Linked DNA regions of Prochlorococcus marinus str. GP2. The protein of the gene in region 1 binds, or shares a complex with, the protein of each later gene. Links are inferred from orthologs where the notes say so. Each region holds a gene or a part of one and is shown on either strand. Other genes may lie near its edges. The genes, in order: glmM and cdaA.

Region 1 (6,465 bases):
ATGAAATTTCTCTTGCTATTGAGATGAAAATTATTGATAAGCATGATTTGATTTCAACACTTGAAAACCGATTTATATCAGGAGATGTAATCCTAACTGGAACAGGTATTCCTAAAGATTTACTATTAATGGCTAACCAAATCACAGAACTTCGCTCATAAAAATGCTTAAAAATGATCTCTGGATAAATCAAAAAGCGGCTGAAGGAATGATAAGCCCCTTCCAATCAAATTTGGTTCGTCATCTTGAGCCAAATAATCAACAAAAACCAGTTTTGAGTTACGGATGTTCCTCGTATGGTTATGATTTGAGACTTTCATCTAAAGAATTCCTAATTTTTAGACATATCCCCGGTACTGTGATGAATCCTAAGAAATTTAACCCTAATAATTTAGAAAAAACTGTTCTTCACCATGATGATGATGGAGACTTCTTTATTCTGCCTGCTCACTCCTATGGTTTAGGTGTAGCTCTAGAAAAGATGAAAGTGCCAGAAAATATAACCGTAATTTGCATAGGTAAAAGTACATACGCAAGACTAGGAATCATTGTTAATACAACCCCAGCAGAAGCAGGATGGGAAGGCCATCTAACCCTAGAGTTTAGTAATAGTTCAGGTGCAGATTGCAGAATTTATGCTAACGAGGGGATATGCCAACTACTATTTTTTGAAGGAGATCCTTGTTCTACAACATATGAAGACAGAAGAGGTAAATACCAAAATCAACCAGAAAAAGTAACTCTAGCCAAAATATAAAAATGAGTAAAGTTGAACTGATTTCGCTAACTCCCGATGCTGAAAAAACAATGGCTTACATTGCAAGAGTAAGTAATCCAAACAATCAGAAAAATGAAGACTATTCAAAATTATTGAGTTATTGTATAAAAAATGAACATTGGAGCGTCTTTGAACAGTCATTTATGACTTTACAAATAGAAACCAACAGAGGAATTGCAGCTCAAATTCTAAGACATAGATCATTTACGTTTCAGGAATTCTCACAGAGATATGCAGACAGTTCGCAATTAGGGAATATTCCGTTGCCTGATTTAAGAAGACAAGATTTCAAAAATAGACAAAATTCTATTCCTGATCTCCCTGATGAGTTAAAAAAAAGATTCAATACAAAAATTGCATCTCATTTTAAAGCTGCTTCAGAACTATATGAAGATTTACTTGCTGAAGGAATAGCTAAAGAGTGTGCGAGATTTGTTCTACCATTAGCAACTCCAACGAGAATCTACATGTCTGGATCATGCAGATCATGGATACATTACATTCATTTAAGATCAGCTAATGGTACGCAAGAAGAACATAAGTCTATTGCCCAAAATTGCAAATCTATTTTTAAAAAAAGCTTCCCAACTGTAGCCAAATCTCTAGATTGGTAAAAGTTATCCATGACTTCTAGGATTAATTTCATTATTTTTATTTACTTTGATTGTTGAAAATTCAGGATTAAAAATTTCTTCTTTAGATTCCACTTCTTTTTCCAAATCAGCAAGTGCTTTTCTTATTGTTGAATCATCTTGTTTGCCTATAAAGGTAGATTTTAAATTACTTTCTCTATCAAAAAGATTAACTTGAGGAATTCCATTGACACCAAATTTTAGGATATAATTTCCCCATTTTTGATTATCAACATTTAGAAAAACAAAATTGACATCTTTTTCGTATTTCTCTTTTAGAGCAGATACTTCTGGAGCCATTTCTTTGCATACTTCACACCACTCTGCATAAAATTCAAGGAAAGTAGGTTTATTATTTTTAAAAGCTAATTCAGGCTCCATAGATAATTCTCCAAAACTCTTAATAAGATAAGTCGATTTAAAAAAGAGATTTCGAAACAGAACCAAAGAAATAATTAAAACAGTAATAAGCAAAACAATTATTACTTTTAAATTTGTGTTTAAAAGTTGTTCTCTACCTTCAGATTGCACTAAAAAAACTACTAACTAAAAACATCTTAATTAAGTTAGACAAATAAAGAGAATTTGAATCGTTTACCTTTTAATCAACTGATAAGATAAACAATGAATAATGATCAAGATATCTTTGATTTCTGACACCTAATTATGCAATCAATCTTTGGAACTGATGGAATAAGAGGAATATTTAATAAAGAGATAACTTATTCTCTAGCATTCAAAGTTGGATATGCTCTAGGTTCGAATTTAAAAAGCAATAATCCAATATTAATTGGAAGAGATACAAGGATTAGCGGAAATATTCTGCTTCAGGCAATAACAAAGGGAATCAATGCGAGTGGCAAAAAATTTATAAATCTTGGAATCTGTCCTACACCAGCCATCCCATTTTTAATCCAACAAGAAATGTTTAGTAGTGGAATAATGATTTCTGCAAGTCATAATCCGCCCGAATATAACGGAATAAAAATCTTTGATCATAATGGTCAAAAAATTACCGAAAATTTTGAAAATAAAATTCAAAAATTTATTGAAGATGCAAATCAAAATATATCAGTTCCTACAAAAGAGACCACTTTAAAAGCTAATAAAGATCTTATGGATATTTATATGAAAAACCTAATCCAATCAATGGGCGGAGAAAATTTAAGCGGTATGAAAATAATATTAGACACATGCTATGGATCAGCGACAACCTGTGCAAAAACAATTTTTCAAAATCTTGGCGCTGATGTAAGAGTTATCAATAACACTAAAAATGGTGAAAAAATTAATATGAATTGTGGTTCGACTAACCTTGAACCATTAAAAAGAGCGCTAGAAGAGAGTCCCGCAGATATGGGCTTTAGCTTCGATGGAGATGCTGATAGAGTAATAGGAGTTGATTCTAAAGGAAATGTATTAGATGGAGATCATATTCTTTTTCTTTGGGGTAGAGAACTTATGGAACAAAATCTCCTTACAAAAAATTTACTAATTTCAACTCAAATGGCAAATCTAGGTTTTGAAAAAGCTTGGAACAAAATTGGCGGAATTTTGCATAGAACTGATGTAGGAGATAAATACGTTCATAAGGCAATTAAGGAAAAAAGAGCTGTATTAGGAGGTGAGCAATCAGGTCATATTCTCTCAAAAATTAATAACTTTTCGGGAGATGGAATTTTAACTGCGCTTCAAATTTCTAAATACTGTAAAAAGAAAAATATTACTTTAAATGATTGGCTTAATAGTAGTTTTAACCCTTTCCCTCAAAAATTAACCAATATTAATTTAGCTTTTAAAATTAATGAAATAAATCCAAAAACGAGGATCTTAATTGATCAAATTATAGAAAATTATCATTTAAACTACTCCGAAAATTGTAGAATCTACATTAGGCCTAGCGGCACAGAGCCGCTAATAAGAGTTCTCATAGAAGCCAAAAATAAAAATACAGCTGAATCTTTATCAAGTGAAATAACAAACAAGTTAAGGAATGAAATTAAAAAAATATTATTTTAATTATTGATCAAATTTTTTTATAAATACTTTCAAAAATTTCAAGTTCATTATCTATCACATATTTTTCCCTATTAGTTTGAACTTTATTTGGATTGAAACTATCGGAATAATTAAATTTCTTCTTATCTATTTTTTTAAAACTTATATTACTTGATATCGTGCACTCCATATAATCAAATAAATCTTCTACATCAGTCTTTATGAATATTAGAGATCCTTCTTGCATTGAATTTGAGAGAATATCAATAAACTCTGGTTGAATTATACGCCTCTTGAAATGTCTTTTTTTAAACCATGGATCTGGGAAATTAAAGGAGATACTTTTTACATTTTTTATAATAAATTGATTATTGGAAGCATTTAGTATTTTATAAGCATTGCCAAATGCAAAATATAAATTTTTGATTCCTATTCCTTTCGCTTTTGATTTAGCATTTCTAGCTAATCTCTCACGGATTTCAATTCCCAAATAGTTCCAATTTGCATTCACAAAAGCTAAATCAAATAAAAAATCACCTGAAGCACAACCTATATCCAAATGAATTGGCAATTTAGAATCCTCAAACAATTCAATCAAGGAAGGAATTCTCTCGATTTCATCAAAATTATTGCTCAAGGGATTTACATGCTGTCTCATGAAATTATCAATTTATTTTTTAGCACTAATATAAAAAATAAATAATATTCATAACTATGACAATAGTAAGTTAAAGAGTATCAGTTTGATGTTTAATTTATAATGTGAGTAAAAATTAAAAAGTTTTGAACTTTCCTAATCAAATTTCTATTTGGATAACTTTTCAAATCTCAATAATTTTCCTAATTGGTATTCCTTTTACGTTATTCTTGTGGTCAATTAAAAAAAGAAATAAAGTTGTTAATAAGCTTTTATCTATCTATTGGAAGATATCCATCTTGTTTTTTATAAGTCTTTTGCTTTTAGTAGGAGAATATAATTATGGGCTGTTAGTAACAAATATTTCAACATTGTTAATGACAATTTCAGTTTGGTTTTGGCATGATATCAATGATGAATTAAAAGAATATGATTTTTCATGCTCTATTATTACTACGACAAAAGTTTGGAGATGGTCACTAACTTTTATATCTCTTAATTTCTTAATTCAAAGTCTAAAAAATATAAGCTGTTTTTCTTTAATTAATTCACCCGCTTGTGAAATTTGGCTTCAACCCTCTTCAAATTTATACAGAGTTATTAAAAGCTTATTTAATTTTTTATTTGGTGCTAACTTTAGTCAGCCAATAGCAAAGTTTTTAGGACTATTTTCATTGTTAGTTTATGTTTTAGGGTTAATTCAATGGTCAATAATTAAATTTCCTAAAAATGGAAGAAACTCATGCTTCTCAGAAAGTGGCAGAAATTGATTAATTAAATTTCCTAAAAATGGAAGAAACTCATGCTTCTCAGAAAGTGGCAGAAATTGATTTATTAAATAATCTAGAAAAAATAAGTTCACTGATACTAAATAGGATTTTTAAATTAGAAGGTTAAATTTTCAAATAAAATCAAACATAACTGTTAGAAAAATTATTTTCAAAGGTTTCAGCAACTATACTAGCCATAGAATTTAAATAGATTTTTTTAAAAAGTTATAGAATTTTGATACGTACTTACGAACTTTAAGCTTTACAATGCCCCATTCAAAGAAACTAAAGATAAATTAATAAGAGAAAACAAAAACTCAGTTTTATTTTTGAATCAAAAAAACTGGATCTAAGTATCTTTCAGATTAATTATATTAAAACATCTCTTGCATAATTTTGTATTTTGGATTCCGCTAAAAGTTTCTTTTTGATAATGCCAACATCTATCGCATTTCTTACCATGAGCTTTTAATATTTGAATTTTTCCCAATTTATTATTATCTATAGTTAGTGAATTCTCTACCAAATCAGATACTACTTGAAAATTTGAAACTATAAGCCAATCTCTAAATAAATCTACTTCTTCATTGCCAAATTGTTTAAGCCAAGTTAGAGAATCTTTTATAACTTTATCTTCAGGTAAATAATTAACTTCAGTTTCTAAAGCTGCTCCAATTATTTGTTTGTTCCTACATCCTTCTATAGCTTTGTTAATCTCAACTCTCAAATTTCTTAAGTTTGCAATTTGGTCATTAAGAGTTTGATTTTTCCAAGACTGCGAAAATATTGGCCATCCTCTTTGAAATACTGATTTTTCTTTGGTTGAATATGGAATATTTTGCCAAATATCTTCCGCCATATGACAAAGCACTGGAGAAATGAGTACGGCTAAATTTTCAACAACTTTTGACATTACAAACTGACATGATCTTCTCCTGAATTGTGATTTAGAACTTACATATAACCTATCCTTTGCAATATCCAAATAAAAATTTGATAGATCTACAACGCAAAAACTTTGTAAGATTTGGAAAAATTTTGAAAATTCATAATTTTCATAAGCATTTGATATTTGATCTGTAACCTCAACTAATCTGCCTAACATCCATTGATCTAGAAGTGGCAATTGATCAAATTCAAAACTATCAATTTTAGGATCATAATCATGAATATTACCTAGAAGATATCTCGCAGTATTACGAACTTTTCTATAAACGTCTGAAAGTTGCTTTAGTATATTTGAACCAATTGGAACATCCACCGAATAATCTACAGAGCTTACCCATAGCCTTAAAACATCAGCACCATAAGCAGGTTCAGTCTTTTTATTATTACCTCCATTAATAATTATATTTGGATCAACAACGTTACCTAAAGATTTGCTCATTTTTCTTCCGTTTTCATCAAGTGCGAAGCCATGCGTTAAAACTTTCTTATAGGGAGGTTTATTATTAACTGCAACAGATGTAAGTAAAGAAGACTGGAACCATCCTCGATGTTGATCTGAGCCCTCTAAATAAAGATCAGCTGGATACTTTAATTCACTTCTTTGTTCACAAACTGCGGCCCAGCTAGAACCTGAATCAAACCAAACATCCATTGTATCTGTTCCTTTTTTCCATAAATCAGATTCTTTGACATAATTTTCTG
Region 2 (6,405 bases), on another replicon or contig:
ATCAAAAACAAAACATTCACCTTCAAATAAGTTTTCTTCTTCTGATATATCATCAAGGTATTGAAGGATGCCCCCTTTTAGGTGATAAATATTTTTATAACCTTTTTTTTTCAGCAAACTTGTAGCTTTTTCACATCTGATACCTCCGGTACAAAACATTGCTATATTTGCAGAATCTTTATTTTCTAAATGACTATCTAAATGATCATCTACCCATCTGGGGAATTCGCTAAAATTTCTCGTATTTGGGTTTATGGAATTCTGAAATGTTCCTATAGAAACCTCATAATGATTTCTAGTATCAATGACTATTGTATTTTGGTTTTTAATTAACTCATTCCAATTAGCTTTGTCAATATAAGTACCATTATCTTGTGCAGGGTTTATTTCATCAATACCCATGGTAACTATTTCTTTCTTGATTTTTATTTTTAATTTTTTGAAGACTTTCTTTTTTGAAAAGTTTACTTTTATATTCAAATTTCTATTATCTGTATATTTGTTAAGTAAGTTGATAACAATATCGATTAGATCTTCATCAGCACAAATAGTTCCATTAATACCCTCACTAGCAAAAATTAATAAACCTGAAAGATCGTTTTCATTTTCGATTTCTAATAATTTTTTTTTGAGATCAAAAATTAAGTTTTCTTGAAATGGGAAGAAAGAATAAAGTGAAACTATTTTATAATTTTTGCCTTTCATAAAGAGGATAATGTTTTCTCACAAGTTTCAAAATTTTTATTAAATGATACTCCAACTTCTTGAAGAAGTTTTCTGTCCGATTGAAAAGATGGATTTGAAGTTGTGAGTAACTCATCTCCGTAAAAAATTGAATTTGCACCGCATTGAAAACATAAAATTTGAGCTTCTTTTGAGAGCTTTTCTCTTCCTGCACTTAATCTTATTTTACTTTTAGGCATAAGAATTCTGGCTGTAGCTATCATTCTTATCATCTCAATAGAATCAATCGCTTTATTATTTTCTAAACCAGTACCTTCTATAGCAACTAATGAATTTATAGGAACACTTTCAGGGTGTGGATTCATGTTCGACAGCACTTCTAAAAGAGATGCTCTATCTCCATTGGTTTCACCCAAACCTATTATTCCTCCACAACAAACATTTATTCCTGCATTTCTTACTCTTTTGATGGTATCTAATCTGTCTTGATAAGTTCTAGTGGTAATAATATTTTTATAATGTTCAGGGCTAGTATCAAGGTTGTGATTGTAGGCTGTTAAACCAGCTTCAGCTAGTCTAGATGCCTGTTCTTCAGTTAGCATTCCTGCAGTTACGCATGCTTCCATTCCAAGGTCTCTTACCCCTTTGACCATCTTCAACATTGAGTTAAATGATTCCCCGTCTCTGATTTCTCTCCAAGCCCACCCCATGCAGAATCTATCAGCGCCCTCTTTTTTTGCGATTTTAGCTCTTTCTAGAACTTCTTTGACTTCAAATTGTGGATGACTTTTGATTTGGCTGGCACTATAAATCGATTGGCTGCAGTATGAGCAATCTTCTTGGCAACCGCCAGTTTTCACACTATAAAGTGATGCAAGTTGTACACTATAAACATTGAATTCTCTGTGAATTTTTTGCGATTCCCACATTAGATCTATCAAAGGCATTTTTAATATTTCCGAAATTTCTTCTTTTTGCCAATCAAATCTAATTTCGCTAGACATATTAATCTTCGATTTAATCATATTTATTTAGGAAGAGCAGTAAGAACCTTTAAAAGATTTATTTGGTAATGATTCTATACCGCCGAAACGTCGATTTCTTGATTGGTAATCAATTATTGCTTTAAGAAATTCGTTCTCATTAAAATCAGGCCATAGGACTTCAGATATATAAATTTCAGAATAAGCTAATTGCCATAAAAGAAAATTACTTATTCTTTTTTCTCCGCTAGTTCTAATCAATAATTCAGGGTCCTTGATCCCCTGGGTTAGGAGTTCTGAATTAAATAATTCTTCATTAACTTCATTGGGCTTTATCTCGCCAGAAATAGATTTTATTGCTAACTTTTTAGCAACTTTTACTATTTCTTGTCTACCACCATAATTTACACAAACATTTAATGCAAAATCTTCATTATCTTTAGTGAGATCTTCAGACCTATTAAGTACTGTTTTTAAAGAATCTGGGAAAGGGGTTAAATCACCTATAAATTTTATTTTAATTGATTCTTGATGGATCTCTTCAATTTCATTTCTCAAAACTTCGCCAAATAGATTTATTAGGAATTCAACTTCTTTTTTGGGTCTCGACCAATTTTCAGTTGAAAAAGCATAAACAGTAAGTACTTTACAACCTAATTTCTTTGATGATTTGATAATTTCCTTTAATACAGTTACTCCTTTGTTATGTCCAAACGTTCGAGGCAACCCTTTTTTTGTGGCCCATCTCCCGTTTCCATCCATAATTATTGCTACATGTTCTGGGATTTTTTTCTTATCTATTAGCTTGGATAAGTCGTTTTTTTTCTTATCGATTACTTTTTCCAAACTCATTGTTCAGTCCTTTCTGTTAATTAAGCCTTCTGATTTATTAGACTCTTTTTTATTGATACCACTGATAATATTATCACTTGAGTTTATCTCTTGGGATGGAGCAGTTTTATTTAAAGATGATTTATTTGTTACCATAGAGTTTTTATTTCCGATTGAATTTACAAGCAATTCTTGTAACCTGCTGCTTGTAATTGGCCTCTCAATTTTTCCCTGGCTCGCTAATGATAACGTACCTGTCTCTTCAGAAACAACAATGCAAATACATCTATCAAATCTTTCTGTGATTCCTAATGCAGCTAAGTGTCTTGTGCCATATCTACTAATTCCTTGCCTCGAGAGAGGAAGTATTACACCAGCGGATATTATTTTGTTACCTTTTACAAGAACTGCTCCATCATGTAATGGAGTATCTGTTGCAAAAAGATTTATTAAAAGGTCAGTTGATAATTGTGCTTCAATATTTGTACCTGAATATAAAAAATCTTCTGGCCTTAAATCACTTCCTAAATCAACAACGATTAAAGCACCTCTCCTATTTTGAGATAGTTTACCTGCAGTATCAACTAATTGAGTAATAGTTGTTGATGTTGCTCTAAATTCCTTTGGTTGATTCCCTAGTAATACAGCTAACCTCCCAGTGCCTAATAATTCCATTAATCTTCTTAGTTCCCCTTGCCAAAGGATCGCTAAGGATAGCGAGCAAGCAAGAACTACAGCATCAATTAATTTTGACGTTAAAGGGAGATATGCAAATCTTTGAATAAACCATGCAGTTGAAACTAAAAATAAATATCCCCTTAAAAGCCAGAGTGTTCTTTGTTCTTTTACTCTAGAAAATAATAAAAGTCCGAAACCGATAGCAAATAAGACATCCAATAAAAGCTTTAAATTTATAATCCCCCAGAAATTCACATTAAAAACAAAATTAATTTAAATGTACCTAATTTTGTTTAATAAAGCGATCAGGTAAAACATCATATTTTAAAAGATCAGATGGACTTTCTCTTTTCTGAATAATCTCTGCTTCACCATTACAAACCAAGAGAGCTGCTGGCCTTGGAATCCTATTGTAATTGGAACTCATTGAATTGTTATATGCACCAGTACCAAAAACACAAATAAGATCTCCTGTTTTGCAATCTGCTAATTCTATCTCTTTAAATAAAACATCTCCAGATTCGCAGTGTTTTCCAGCAATAGTATATTTGTTTTTAGAATCTTTATTAAAGGGATTACTTACTAAACATGCAGAATAATTTGATTGATACGTTATTGGTCTTGGATTATCACTCATCCCTCCATCGACAGATAAATAAGTCCTAACCCCTGGAATTTTTTTAAAAGCCCCAATTTTGTAAATTGTTATGCCTGCTGTAGAGACAATAGATCTTCCCGGTTCACACATTAATAGAGGTAAATCTATATTATGTTTTTTACAAGATTTAACTACTGAATTGGAAATTGTTTTAACCCAATCTTCAATAGAAGGGGGGTCGTCATTTTCTGTATATTTAATGCCTAAACCGCCTCCAACATTTAGTTTATTAATGACATGGCCAAATTTTTTGGCTTCTAAAATTACATCTACCATTATTTCTCCAAGATCATTATGAGGGTCTAGTTCAAAAATCTGAGAACCAATATGCGCATGTAATCCTTTTAATTTTAAATGTTTAGTATTACTAATCCTGGCAAATAAAGTACTTAGATATTCAATTCCGAAACCAAATTTGCTATCAAATGATCCTGTTCTTATATATTCATGAGTGTGGCACTCTATCCCAGGAGTAAAGCGAATCATTATTTCTAAATCTCGATTAAATGAATTTGAGAGTTTTTCTAATCTTTCTAAGTCATAATCATTATCAACAATAACTTTAATATTATTTATAACTGCAAATTCTATTTCTTTGTCTGATTTATTATTCCCATGAAAAACAATTTTCTCATTTGGAACCCCACCTTGGAGAGCAGTTAATAGTTCTCCTTCGGAGACTGCATCTAGTCCAAATCCTTCTGAGGAAATAAGGTTACTCATAAAGATTGAACTATTTGCCTTGGAGGCATATATAGGTAGAGATTTCCCTGGGTAATGTTTCTCTAATGCTTCTTTGTACGCTTTACAAGATTTTCTTAAGGTGATTTCATCCAAAATATAAAGTGGAGAATCATATTTTTTAACTAACTCTTCAATAGAACATCCACCAACGGATAATATTCCATCACTTCCTATAGAAGTAGTGATGGGTACGATATTTTTATTAGGACTTTTGAGGTCAATTTTTTCTTTTAAAAAGGAATTTTTTTCTTCCATGGGAAAATTTTAAGTAGAGTCATTCTAAAGTTGTCATATTTTAAAATGACATTAAATTCTAACTTTTGATTACACATCTATTATATGATTTTATCTATTAGGAAGTTAAATGAAAAAGATATTGATTCATGTTATGACTTAGATTCAAATACGATTTCGTTATGGAGTAAAAAGCAATGGGCTAATGAATTTAAAAAAGGAGGTATAAAAGTCTTTGGGTTGATACTCTCAAATTTAGTTATAGGAATCTGCGTTTTTCATGTGGTGCTTGATGAGGCTCAAATAAATTATTTTGTTATAGACAAAAAATATAGGGAAAAAGGTTTTGGATCTTACCTTATGGATTTTTTAATAAAACAATGTGAAAAATTAAATATAAAAAAATTATTTTTAGAAGTCTCCAATACTAATTTCACAGCTGAGAAATTTTATAGTCGTTTTGATTTTTCTACTGTAGGTATTAGAAGAAATTATTATAAAGACGGTTCAGATGCTCTCTTAAAAGAAAAAAAATTGACAACTAAATAATTTGAAAATTTAATTGTGCGGATAACCAGAATGCCTGAAATTACTATAATTTGTTGCTATACCATTAAAAAAGTTAAATTTAATTCAGTAAAATATATTTTTGGGTATTCACAAAAGCTCATTCTGAACACAAAATTGTCTTATTGCTGGTAGGTTATTAGTAGAAATATAATCTTCTAATGTTTGAAAGATTTACCGAAAAGGCTATTAAAGTCATTATGCTTGCCCAAGAGGAAGCTAGAAGACTTGGTCATAATTTCGTCGGAACAGAACAAATTTTATTAGGACTAATCGGCGAGGGTACAGGTGTCGCAGCAAAGGTTCTTAAATCATTAGGTGTAAATTTAAAAGATTCAAGGATAGAGGTTGAAAAAATAATTGGCAGAGGTTCAGGTTTTGTAGCTGTAGAGATACCTTTTACACCTAGGGCGAAAAGAGTCTTAGAATTATCACTTGAAGAAGCTCGTCAATTAGGTCACAATTATATAGGAACTGAACATTTATTATTAGGATTAATAAGAGAAGGTGAAGGAGTAGCTGCTAGAGTTTTGGAGAATCTTAGTGTTGACCTTACAAAAGTAAGAACTCAAGTGATAAGAATGCTTGGCGAAACAGCTGAAGTTGGTAGTGGTGCTAATTCAAGTAAGGGAAATTTAAAAACTGCTACTCTCGATGAATTTGGAACAAATCTAACAAAACTTGCTAGCGAATCAAAACTAGACCCTGTTGTTGGTCGTTATGAAGAGATAGATCGGGTAGTTCAAATCTTGGGTAGAAGGACTAAAAATAACCCTGTTCTTATTGGAGAACCAGGCGTAGGTAAAACAGCTATTGCAGAAGGTTTAGCTCAAAGAATCCAGCTTGGGGATATTCCCGATATTCTTGAAGACAAAAGAGTTTTAACTCTTGATATTGGGCTTCTAGTCGCTGGAACAAAATATAGAGGAGAATTCGAAGAAAGATTAAAAAAGATTATGGAAGAAATTAAATCTGCAGGTAATGTAATACTTGTTATAGATGAAGTCCATACTCTAATTGGTGCTG

Evidence for each region.
Region 2: the proteins of glmM (region 1) and cdaA are in contact, whole or in part, in a crystal structure (PDB 7OJS), measured with the Bacillus subtilis proteins. The link is inferred for Prochlorococcus marinus str. GP2 from one-to-one orthologs.

What each region holds. Positions count from the first base shown.
Region 1 is NZ_JNAH01000003.1:219,180-225,644, reverse strand. The notes cover bases 1,412-4,252. They hold glmM (phosphoglucosamine mutase), read left to right. Parts: upstream 1,412-2,076; coding sequence 2,077-3,429; downstream 3,430-4,252. Other genes in these bases: EU91_RS06470 (DUF3177 family protein), read left to right, coding at 4,192-4,252; trmB (tRNA (guanosine(46)-N7)-methyltransferase TrmB), read right to left, coding at 3,437-4,066; EU91_RS0108435 (thioredoxin domain-containing protein), read right to left, coding at 1,412-1,791. Outside these bases: EU91_RS06445 (cob(I)yrinic acid a,c-diamide adenosyltransferase), read left to right, coding at 1-161; dcd (dCTP deaminase), read left to right, coding at 164-757; thyX (FAD-dependent thymidylate synthase), read left to right, coding at 760-1,392; more of EU91_RS0108435, read right to left, coding at 1,396-1,411; more of EU91_RS06470, read left to right, coding at 4,253-4,815; ileS (isoleucine--tRNA ligase), read right to left, coding at 5,165-6,465. UniProt on the Bacillus subtilis protein: Catalyzes the conversion of glucosamine-6-phosphate to glucosamine-1-phosphate. Glucosamine-1-phosphate is used for cell wall biosynthesis.
Region 2 is NZ_JNAH01000005.1:25,406-31,810, forward strand. Bases 1,478-4,258 are described here. They hold cdaA (diadenylate cyclase CdaA), read right to left. Parts: upstream 3,432-4,258; coding sequence 2,523-3,431; downstream 1,478-2,522. Other genes in these bases: bioB (biotin synthase BioB), read right to left, coding at 1,478-1,709; EU91_RS03590 (isoprenyl transferase), read right to left, coding at 1,716-2,519; lysA (diaminopimelate decarboxylase), read right to left, coding at 3,460-4,258. In the rest of the region: EU91_RS03600 (rhodanese-related sulfurtransferase), read right to left, coding at 1-705; more of bioB, read right to left, coding at 702-1,477; more of lysA, read right to left, coding at 4,259-4,833; rimI (ribosomal protein S18-alanine N-acetyltransferase), read left to right, coding at 4,918-5,361; EU91_RS03570 (ATP-dependent Clp protease ATP-binding subunit), read left to right, coding at 5,541-6,405. UniProt on the Bacillus subtilis protein: One of 3 paralogous diadenylate cyclases (DAC) in this bacteria, catalyzing the condensation of 2 ATP molecules into cyclic di-AMP (c-di-AMP). Upon expression in E.coli leads to c-di-AMP synthesis.